Regions from separate parts of the Sporosarcina sp. FSL K6-1540 genome, predicted to be linked through region 1. Evidence: riboswitches for the same ligand, from Rfam matches in the RefSeq annotation. Region 1 holds a riboswitch; each other region holds the start of a gene.
The links. A riboswitch is a leader RNA that binds a small molecule or an ion and turns the genes downstream of it on or off. The one in region 1 is predicted to bind S-adenosylmethionine.

Region 1 (3,178 bases):
TCAAACGAAAAACAAAATCTTGGCCATTCCCTACGTAGAAATCGACCTTTTCAATCGAAAAATACGCACGGTCACCCACGAGAATAAAACGCTTGTCTTCGAGCTCTTTTCCAATTGGTCCATCATTTTTTAGCCTATCGTTTCAACGACTTTAAGAGGCATCACGGTTTCATTCGTAAAGCCCACGTGTAGTTTAATTCCTGCACGTTCACCGTGAAAAACCGCCCAGGGTAAGCATGTTTTCCCTACAGTAACTGTCGTTGAGTCAATGGATAGAAGCGTTTTTGACATCTTTAGCTTACGACGCGCAGCGCGGTTCAACTTACCCACGATGACTTCGAAGACACGCTTAATGATTGCTAATCAAGCTTCTTCAAATGCTTTGAAAGAGACGAATGATCGACGGACACTAGGCCGACACTGGCACCCAAATCCGCCGAGTACCTTAAGCTTTTCCACTCTTTTGCTGCCGTAGTGACGAGATAGGAGATGAGCACGGAAACCGTGCATTTACGGGCTGTTTCCACGTAATCAAATTCTTTTAAAATCGCTTGTAGTTCATCTTCTGAAAGAAAGTTTTAAATTAATGTTTGAAGAGTGATATTCTTATTCATGAGAGAAGCCTCTTTTCGTAAATGTTGGTGTGGTAACTTACATTTTACAAGAGGCACTCTCTTTTTGTATATATATTATTGGAATAACTTGGTTAATCAACACGCGTGATAAAAAGATATTCAATAGGAGATCTTTAAGTTTTTTCGTTACAGATTTTATCAACCTAGAATAAAATACGAATAATCACATTTGAGCCAATAGATTGACAATTAAAAAATAACCTAGTAATATACTAGTTGTATAAAAATTCTATTTAAGGAGGTTAATTCAATAAAATGAAAATTAAAATTAAAAAAGTAATATTTGCATCAGTTATAACTTTTGGACTAGTTGGGGCAACATTCGGTTCAGCCTCTAATGCGGAGGCATCAAGTTGTAGCAGTAAAAGTGCTCAAATTATTGTTTGTTGGGCTTAATTCACGTTAAATCAAAGTAGAAGCGGCTTTATAGTCTCTTCTTTTTTTGTTCCTTAATTTAATAATCTTCTATAATTAATATCTACCATCAAAAAATAAATACCAAGCAGTTCATCTAACCAAATGCGCAAACGAACGTTTAAATATTTGCGACGAGGCCCTCATAACCACCGTGGAAGAGTACATATTTTGTAAATAATCCGCCATTTTTATCCTTTGTGATATTTATGTCGTTTAGTATCGTATAGGTAAATGTTTTTATTAATCCCCGTCTAACCAAGGAATCGTTATACCCTACAGAATTCATTAATCGTTTGTGTACACTCACTCCCTCCTTTTTATTTACCATACAGCTATGTGTCAAAGATCGCCACGTCGCTGAATCGACTCATCTCTGTCGCGTCTTAAAGGGCGCCTTGCGCTTTTCTTGAATATAATTAGTAATCACATAATAATCTTGGCATATACATCTCAAAATTATATTTCTCTCGATAATGAACACCTTAGCGCAGGCACGGCGAAAGGCATCCCCAAAGAGCCAAGCGATCTAAAATCCACACCCCGAATTAAAACTCTCTCATTATTAGCGCCACAGCAGATTCAATGGGATTCTTTAATTCAACATATATAGTATAATCAAAATAATATATGTTTTTTGTATTGACATTCTATTCTGAAGTCTGTATTGTACTAGTTAACAACTAAATACGTAACTTTCTTATCCAGAGAGGTGTAGGGACTGGCCCGATGATACCTCAGCAACAGACTTTTAAAGTACTGTGCTAATTCCAGAAGCTTAAGTGTAATGCTTACAGCTTGGAGATGAGAAGAGCAAATAGCGAATTCGCAAAACCTCTTCTTGGAATTTAGAAGAGGTTTTTTATTTGTCTCTCACTTTCTAGAAACTAAAGTTACTAAAAAAAGAAAGAAGGAATATACCATGACAAATCAATCGACAACACTAACGAAAGCACCATTCAGAGCGGATCACGTTGGAAGTTTACTACGACCAGATAATTTGCATAAAGCACGCAAAGACTTCAAAGAAGGCATAGTTACTGCACAACAATTACGAGAAGTAGAAACACAGGAAATTAAACGGGTGGTTGATAAGCAAATCGAAGTTGGTTTGGAACTTGTAACAGATGGTGAATTTAGACGTACGTGGTGGCATTTAGACTTCTTGGAGCATTTGAACGGAATTGAAGGGTATGTGCCAGAGACTGGCTACGTATTTGATGGTATTGAAACAGAACGATATAACGTTCGAAACACAGGCAAGATTTCGTTTGACCCTAATCATCCATTCATTCAAGACTTTGTTGAGTTTAATGAAATCGTAGGCGGCCGTGCCGTTGCGAAACAAACGATTCCAAGTCCGAATCAGCTCTTTAATATCGGAATTCGTGATGAAACGATTTACCCTGACATTGAAGAATTTGCCAACGATGTTATTCAAGCATACAAAGATGCTTTGAAAGCATTTTACGAAGCTGGTGTACGCTACTTGCAGTTGGATGATGTCTATATTGCGGGGCTTTCTGCGCCGAATATCCCGTTTAACGACGGAGCCTATTCAAGAGAACAACTAATCGACTTGGCACTACGCGTCATTAATGGCGTTTTGGAAGACAAACCTGAAGATCTTTTCGTAACAACACACCTATGTCGTGGAAATTACCAATCGACGTGGGCGTTTGAGGGAAGCTACGCACTGATTGCACCCACACTTCTTGCAAAAGAAAAAGTGGATGGCTTCTTCCTTGAATATGATGACGAGCGTTCAGGAGACTTTAAACCGTTGGATCATGTGCCAAACGGCGGAGCGAAGGTTGTCCTTGGTGTTGTTACTTCGAAAAATGGAGAAGTGGAAGACAAGGATGCGGTCATTGCGCGTATTCAAGAAGCCGCACAATACGTGCCACTTGAACAACTATGCTTAAGTCCGCAATGCGGATTCGCTTCAACGCATCACGGCAATAAGCTAACAGAAGAGCAGCAATGGGAAAAGTTGAAATTCATTGTGGACGTGGCAAAGGAAGTTTGGGGTTAAACTGATAAACCGGAACAAGGCTCATATGCTTTGTTCCGGTTTATTTCTTATTCCACTGAAAATGGCACAGCAACGGATAATTCGTGCATGGGCT
Region 2 (3,178 bases), 970 kb from region 1:
GTGTTAACAAGGAATACTTGTGCATCATGTTCATCAATTTTCTTCCCAAGCATTTCAGCGTATACTGTCGCTGGAAGTGGAAGGAAAGGTGAACCGAAGCACGTTGAGAACGTTGCTTCAGGTGATGTGATACCACGCTCAGTTCCGGCAAGCTTCGAAGTGAACCCGCTTAGGAAGTGATACATTGCTTGTTCTTTTGTTAACTTCGAGATTGGAGGTAGCACGCCAAACGCATCTGCCGTTAAGAATACAATCGTTTTCGGATGACCAGCAACAGAAGGGTCAACGATGTTATCAATTGCTTGGATAGGATAAGCTGCACGCGTGTTTTCAGTTAATGAACCATCATCGTAGTCAGGAATGCGTGTTTCCGGATCGACGACAACGTTTTCTAGTACGGAACCAAAACGAATTGCACCAAAAATTTCAGGTTCTTTTTCTTGTGATAAATTAATACATTTTGCATAGCAACCGCCTTCGATATTGAAGACACCAGTGTCAGACCAGCCATGCTCGTCATCGCCGATTAATTTACGGTTTGCATCTGCCGAAAGTGTTGTTTTACCTGTTCCAGAAAGACCGAAGAATAGGGCAACATCACCGTCTTCACCAACGTTTGCCGAACAGTGCATCGGCATAATTCCATTTTCTGGTAGTAAGTAGTTCATGATTGAGAAGATTGATTTTTTCATTTCGCCAGCGTATTCAGTTCCACCGATAAGAACAATACGTTTTTCCATTGATACGATAATGAATGTCTCTGAATTCGTACCATCGACCACAGGATCAGCTTTAAATGAAGGAGCCGAAACGATTGTAAATTGTGATTCATGTTGTACTAGTTCTTCTTCAGTTGGGCGGATGAACAAGTTGTGAACAAACAGGTTATGCCATGCAAATTCATTCACAACTTGAATGGATAGTCGTGAAGCTGGATCTGCGCCTGCAAAACCTTTGAAGACGAACAGTTCGTCTTTTGTTCTCAAATGAGTAATTACTTTATTATATAATGAATCGAAAATTTCAGAAGAGATTGGACGATTGACGTTGCCCCAATCGATTTTGTCTTTGGAGGACGCTTCCTCAACAATGTATTTGTCCTTAGGTGAACGACCTGTATATTTGCCTGTCTGAGCTGTAACCGCTCCGTCTGATGTCAATTGAGCTTCACCACGTGAAATCGCTTTTTCAACAAGTTGTGGAACTGAAAGTTGAACTTTTACATTTTTCCCAGAAAGAAGTTTGTTGAGGTCATCACTAATTTTCGCAGATATCATAAGTATGTACCGTCCTTTGCATATAGTCCCAATCAATTGGGTGTCATCACATTATTGAATTAGTATAACACATTAAGAATAATAATCTATACTAATTCAAACCTCAAGGATTTATACGCAAAATGGGTAAAAAGATTTGACATGCAACAAGATTTTTCGTAGCATATATAGTTGAACGGATACTCTTATCCCGAGCTGGTGGAGGGGTCAGGCCCTATGAAACCCGGCAACCTGCACAGACGTTTTGTCTGCGCGAAGGTGCCAAACCTGTAGCAAGGCACAGTCCTTGTATGATAAGAGTGAAAGGTGCTTATGAAATCATGCCTTTCCTCATGTATTATTACGTGAGCGAAGGGCTTTTTATATGATATCGCCCTTAATCCTCGTGTATAGAGCTCGCAATGGCTTGTAGTCTTTTCATTTAGAAAAGACTCTACATGGGACATATGAGTACCGTATCAATCTCGTAGGATATAAGGAGGAAATAACATGACAAATCGCCGACTATTTACTTCAGAATCGGTAACTGAAGGACACCCGGACAAAATGTGTGACCAAATTTCGGATGCTATTCTAGATGCTATATTGGCAGAAGATCCAAATGCACGTGTTGCATGTGAAACGACAATTACAACAGGACTTGTCCTCGTTGCAGGAGAAATTACGACGACAACATATGTCGATATCCCGAAAGTTGTGCGTGAAACTGTTAAAGAAATTGGTTATGTACGCGCGAAATACGGATTTGATTGGGAAACATCTGCAGTTTTGACTGCGATCGATGAACAATCAGCCGACATCGCTGCAGGCGTTGACCAGGCACTTGAAGCGCGTGAAGGTTCGATGACAGATGATGAACTTGAAGCAATTGGAGCTGGTGACCAAGGTTTGATGTTCGGTTACGCTTGTAATGAAACACCGGAACTGATGCCGTTACCAATTAGCCTAGCTCATAAATTATCATTCCGACTTGCACAAGTACGCAAAGATGAAACCCTTACGTATCTGCGTCCAGATGGAAAAACACAAGTGACTGTTGAATATGATGAAAACAATAAACCAGTACGCATCGATACAATTGTTATTTCAGCGCAACATCACCCTGAAATAACACTTGAGCAAATTCAGCGTGATATTAAAGAATTCGTCATAAACCCGGTTGTACCAACTGATTTAATCGATGAAGACACGAAGTACTTCATCAACCCAACTGGCCGCTTCGTAATAGGGGGACCTCAAGGAGATGCAGGTCTTACTGGCCGTAAAATCATCGTTGACACGTACGGTGGTTATGCGCGTCATGGCGGCGGTGCGTTTTCTGGGAAAGATGCGACGAAAGTGGACCGCTCGGCTTCATATGCGGCACGTTATGTTGCGAAGAACATTGTCGCTGCAGGACTTGCAGATCGATGTGAAGTGCAACTTGCTTATGCAATCGGTGTTGCACAACCTGTATCGATTTCTATCGATACATTTGGAACAGGCACAGTCGAGGAAAGTAAACTTGTTGAGCTTACGCGTGGACTGTTTGACCTTCGTCCAGCAGGCATCATCAAAATGCTTGATCTGCGCCGCCCAATTTATAAACAAACAGCTGCATACGGTCACTTCGGCCGTACAGACATTGATCTACCGTGGGAACAAACGGATAAAGCTGATGCATTGAAAGAGTTAGCAGGGAAATAATGTAGTGTAAACACTGAAAGGCAGGATCTCCCTGTTTTTTGGTGTTTTTTCTGTTTAGGATGTTTGATTTAGCGGGCGTCATAGAGTGTAGCGAATCTGTCGTACACTCTCATCACAGGAGCTATAAACAAATGATACAATTGTTATAAAGTGAAACCTGATCGGAGAGGAGAGAGCGTCGGGCTATGAGTTTAATAGGTTTGTTACTACTGGTT
Region 3 (3,178 bases), 470 kb from region 1:
AACTACGCCGCCATGTCGGAATCGCACTTCAAAGCGCACCAATGATTAAAGGCACCGTCTATCATAACTTAGCTCTCCCTATGGAACTTCAAGGTAAAAAATTGCCTGAACAGGATGCCATTAAAATTCTAAAAGACGTCGGATTAGATGTGCAATTTTTACATCGTAAAACCAATGAATTATCCGGTGGTCAGCGTCAAAAAGTATCCATTGCTCGCACACTAATCAACCGCTCTGAAATCCTATTACTGGATGAAATCACATCCGCCTTGGACCGAACATCTTTACATGAAATCGAAGAATTAATCGTCAAGATTAACCGGGTGTATGGCACAACCATCATCTGGATAACACATAATTTAGAACAAGCCTTATCAATTGGAGATTACACTTGGGTTCTAATGAATGGTCAAGTCATTGAAACTGGCGAAAGTGACTTATTGAAATCACCAACAAATGAATTTGTGAAGCAGTTTGTGCAAGGAGGCGTAGAATGAGCTATCTTACGTTATCCATTACACTTATATTTGTAATCATACCTTTACTACTATCAAAGACTCTACGTTTAGATTTGGAAAAAGACACAATCATTGCGACAATTCGGTCCATTATCCAATTGCTTATGGTCGGCTATATTCTTAAATTTGTCTTCGATTCTGAAAACATATTGTACATTTTGTTAATGGTTACATTAATGATTGCAGCGGCAACACAAAACACCCGTAAGAAAGGAAAAGCAATCAAGGGAATCACTTGGAAAATCGCGGTCACATTACTTTTTGTAGAAGTACTAACCCAGAGTATTCTACTAGGCTTTCAAATCGTACCGCCAACCGCACAATACATCATTTCAATTAGCGGCATGGTGATTGGCAACTCAATGGTGCTATCAATCCTATTCCTTAACCGGTTCACAGCTGAGATTGAAACGCATCGTGATGAAACCGAACTCATCCTTTCTCTCGGTGGAACGCCAAAACAGGCCATTCATAGACAACTCATCAACGCAATCAAGGCAAGCATGATCCCGACAATCGAAAGTCAGAAGACAATGGGCTTGGTTCAACTTCCAGGTATGATGAGTGGTCAAATCATCGCAGGTGCGGACCCCATCCAAGCGGTTCAGTTCCAATTGCTCATCATATTCCTATTATTGACGACCGCTGCAGTGACAAGTGTATTGCTTGGCTTTTTATCATATCCAAGTCTATTCAATCAACGGATGCAGCTGCTGAAAGACAGATTTTAATAATTCGCTCTTGTTTTATTTTCCATGTCATGATAAAGTTATTGAAATTGTTCTTTTCACATAATTCCATAATTTGATTCTTATCAAGAGAGACCGAGGGATTGGCCCTATGACGTCTCAGCAACCAGCCTGTTCAGGTACGGTGCTAATTCCTTTAGGTGTTCATTTCCCTAGAAGATAAGAAGATAGTCTACGATATTTCGGGGACCCTCTTCTTATAGAGGGTCCCCTTTTGTAATCTAAAAGAAAAGGGTGACTACAATGACAAAACAAAGTTTGAATACAATCCTAGTCCAATTAGGCAACAACAGTGATCCGAAGACGGGCGCTGTCAACCCTCCGATTTATTTATCAACTGCGTACAAACATAAGGGGCTCGGTCAATCGACTGGCTACGACTACACACGGACAAAAAATCCAACCCGCTCCATATTGGAAGATGGAATTGCAAACTTAGAGAGCGGTGATGCAGGGTATGCATGCAGTTCTGGTATGGCGGCGATTCAGCTTATCTTAACGCTGTTCCGTCCTGGAGATGAATTGATTGTCCCAGAAGATATTTACGGTGGCACATATCGCTTGCTCGAACAGTATTCCGACGTTTATTCAATCGGTACAACGTATACGAGTTTCGCCGATGTGAACGAGACCGAAAAGTTGATCACTTCGAAGACAAAAGCGCTCTTCATAGAAACACCGACCAATCCACTCATGCAAGAATTTGATATTCGGCAGTATGCAGAACTGGCTCAAAAGCATGATTTACTGTTGATTGTCGACAATACATTTTTAACGCCTTATTTCCAGAGACCGATTGAATTCGGGGCTGACATTGTCATGCACAGCGCAACGAAATATATCGGTGGACATAACGATGTCCTCGCGGGACTTGTCGTTGCAAAAGGTGAAAAACTTTGCGAACAACTTGCCGCCAACCATAATGCTATCGGCGCAGTCCTCTCCCCTTCCGATTCTTGGCTAATCATCAGAGGGCTGAAAACACTGCATTTAAGAATGAAACAGCATGATGAAAACGCGAAAATAATCGTCAATTATTTGAAAGATGAACCACTTGTTACGGACGTTCTCTATCCAGGAAAAGGTGGAATGCTATCATTTCGGCTGAACGATAGTGAATCGGTCGGGCCATTCCTTGAAAATCTGCAGCTCATTACATTTGCGGAAAGTCTTGGTGGAGTGGAAAGTTTCATCACTTACCCTGCAACGCAAACACATGCCGATATTCCTCGTGAAGAACGAATACGACGTGGCGTCTGCGACCGACTTTTACGTTTCTCTGTCGGAGTCGAAGAGGCTGACGATTTGATCGCAGATTTGAAGCAAGTGTTTGCAACTTTGAATAGCGGGGTGCTACAACGATGAGTTTGAATAAAGAACGGTTGGAAACGACTATTATCCATGCTTCGACCCGCGGAGATTACGAACAAAAAACAGGTGCTGTCAACGTTCCTATCTACTTATCTTCAACGTTCCATCAGGAAAGCTTCGATGCATTCGGGCCGTATGATTATAGCCGTTCGGGCAATCCAACGAGGGATGCGTTGGAAAAAACGATTGCCTCACTAGAAGGCGGTTCGCGCGGATTGGCCTTCGCTTCCGGAATGGCTGCCATCTCAGCTACATTTATGCTCCTTTCTTCGGGTGACCATATCGTGGTTACCGAAGATGTCTACGGCGGCACATACCGATTCGTAACCGAGGTATTACCGAAATTCGGTATCGACCATACATTTGTAGATCTAGTGAATGTAGATGAAACCGCACGTGCAATCCGTCCAAATACAAAAGTAATCTATATTGAAACACCATCCAACCCGCGTTTGGGCATTACAGATATTGAAGCGATTGTTGAACTTGCAAAATTGAATGACTGTCTGACGTTTCTCGACAACACATTCATGTCGCCAC

Region 2: it holds a riboswitch for S-adenosylmethionine, as region 1 does, so the genes downstream of both, metK (methionine adenosyltransferase) here and MKY15_RS08000 (5-methyltetrahydropteroyltriglutamate--homocysteine S-methyltransferase) in region 1, are expected to answer to the same signal.
Region 3: it holds a riboswitch for S-adenosylmethionine, as region 1 does, so the genes downstream of both, MKY15_RS10375 (methionine biosynthesis PLP-dependent protein) here and MKY15_RS08000 (5-methyltetrahydropteroyltriglutamate--homocysteine S-methyltransferase) in region 1, are expected to answer to the same signal.

Annotation. Positions count from the first base shown of each region.
Region 1 is NZ_CP152018.1:1,758,691-1,761,868, forward strand. It holds gene MKY15_RS07990 (hypothetical protein) at 1-79, opposite strand, end outside; gene MKY15_RS07995 (hypothetical protein) at 891-1,031, shown strand; SAM riboswitch class I at 1,747-1,860, shown strand; gene MKY15_RS08000 (5-methyltetrahydropteroyltriglutamate--homocysteine S-methyltransferase) at 1,972-3,084, shown strand; gene MKY15_RS08005 (immunoglobulin-like domain-containing protein) at 3,132-3,178, opposite strand, start outside.
Region 2 is NZ_CP152018.1:2,725,880-2,729,057, forward strand. It holds gene pckA (phosphoenolpyruvate carboxykinase (ATP)) at 1-1,277, opposite strand, end outside; SAM riboswitch class I at 1,460-1,577, shown strand; gene metK (methionine adenosyltransferase) at 1,767-2,963, shown strand.
Region 3 is NZ_CP152018.1:2,228,624-2,231,801, reverse strand. It holds gene MKY15_RS10385 (phosphate ABC transporter ATP-binding protein) at 1-497, shown strand, start outside; gene fetB (iron export ABC transporter permease subunit FetB) at 494-1,249, shown strand; SAM riboswitch class I at 1,327-1,433, shown strand; gene MKY15_RS10375 (methionine biosynthesis PLP-dependent protein) at 1,511-2,632, shown strand; gene metC (cystathionine beta-lyase) at 2,629-3,178, shown strand, end outside.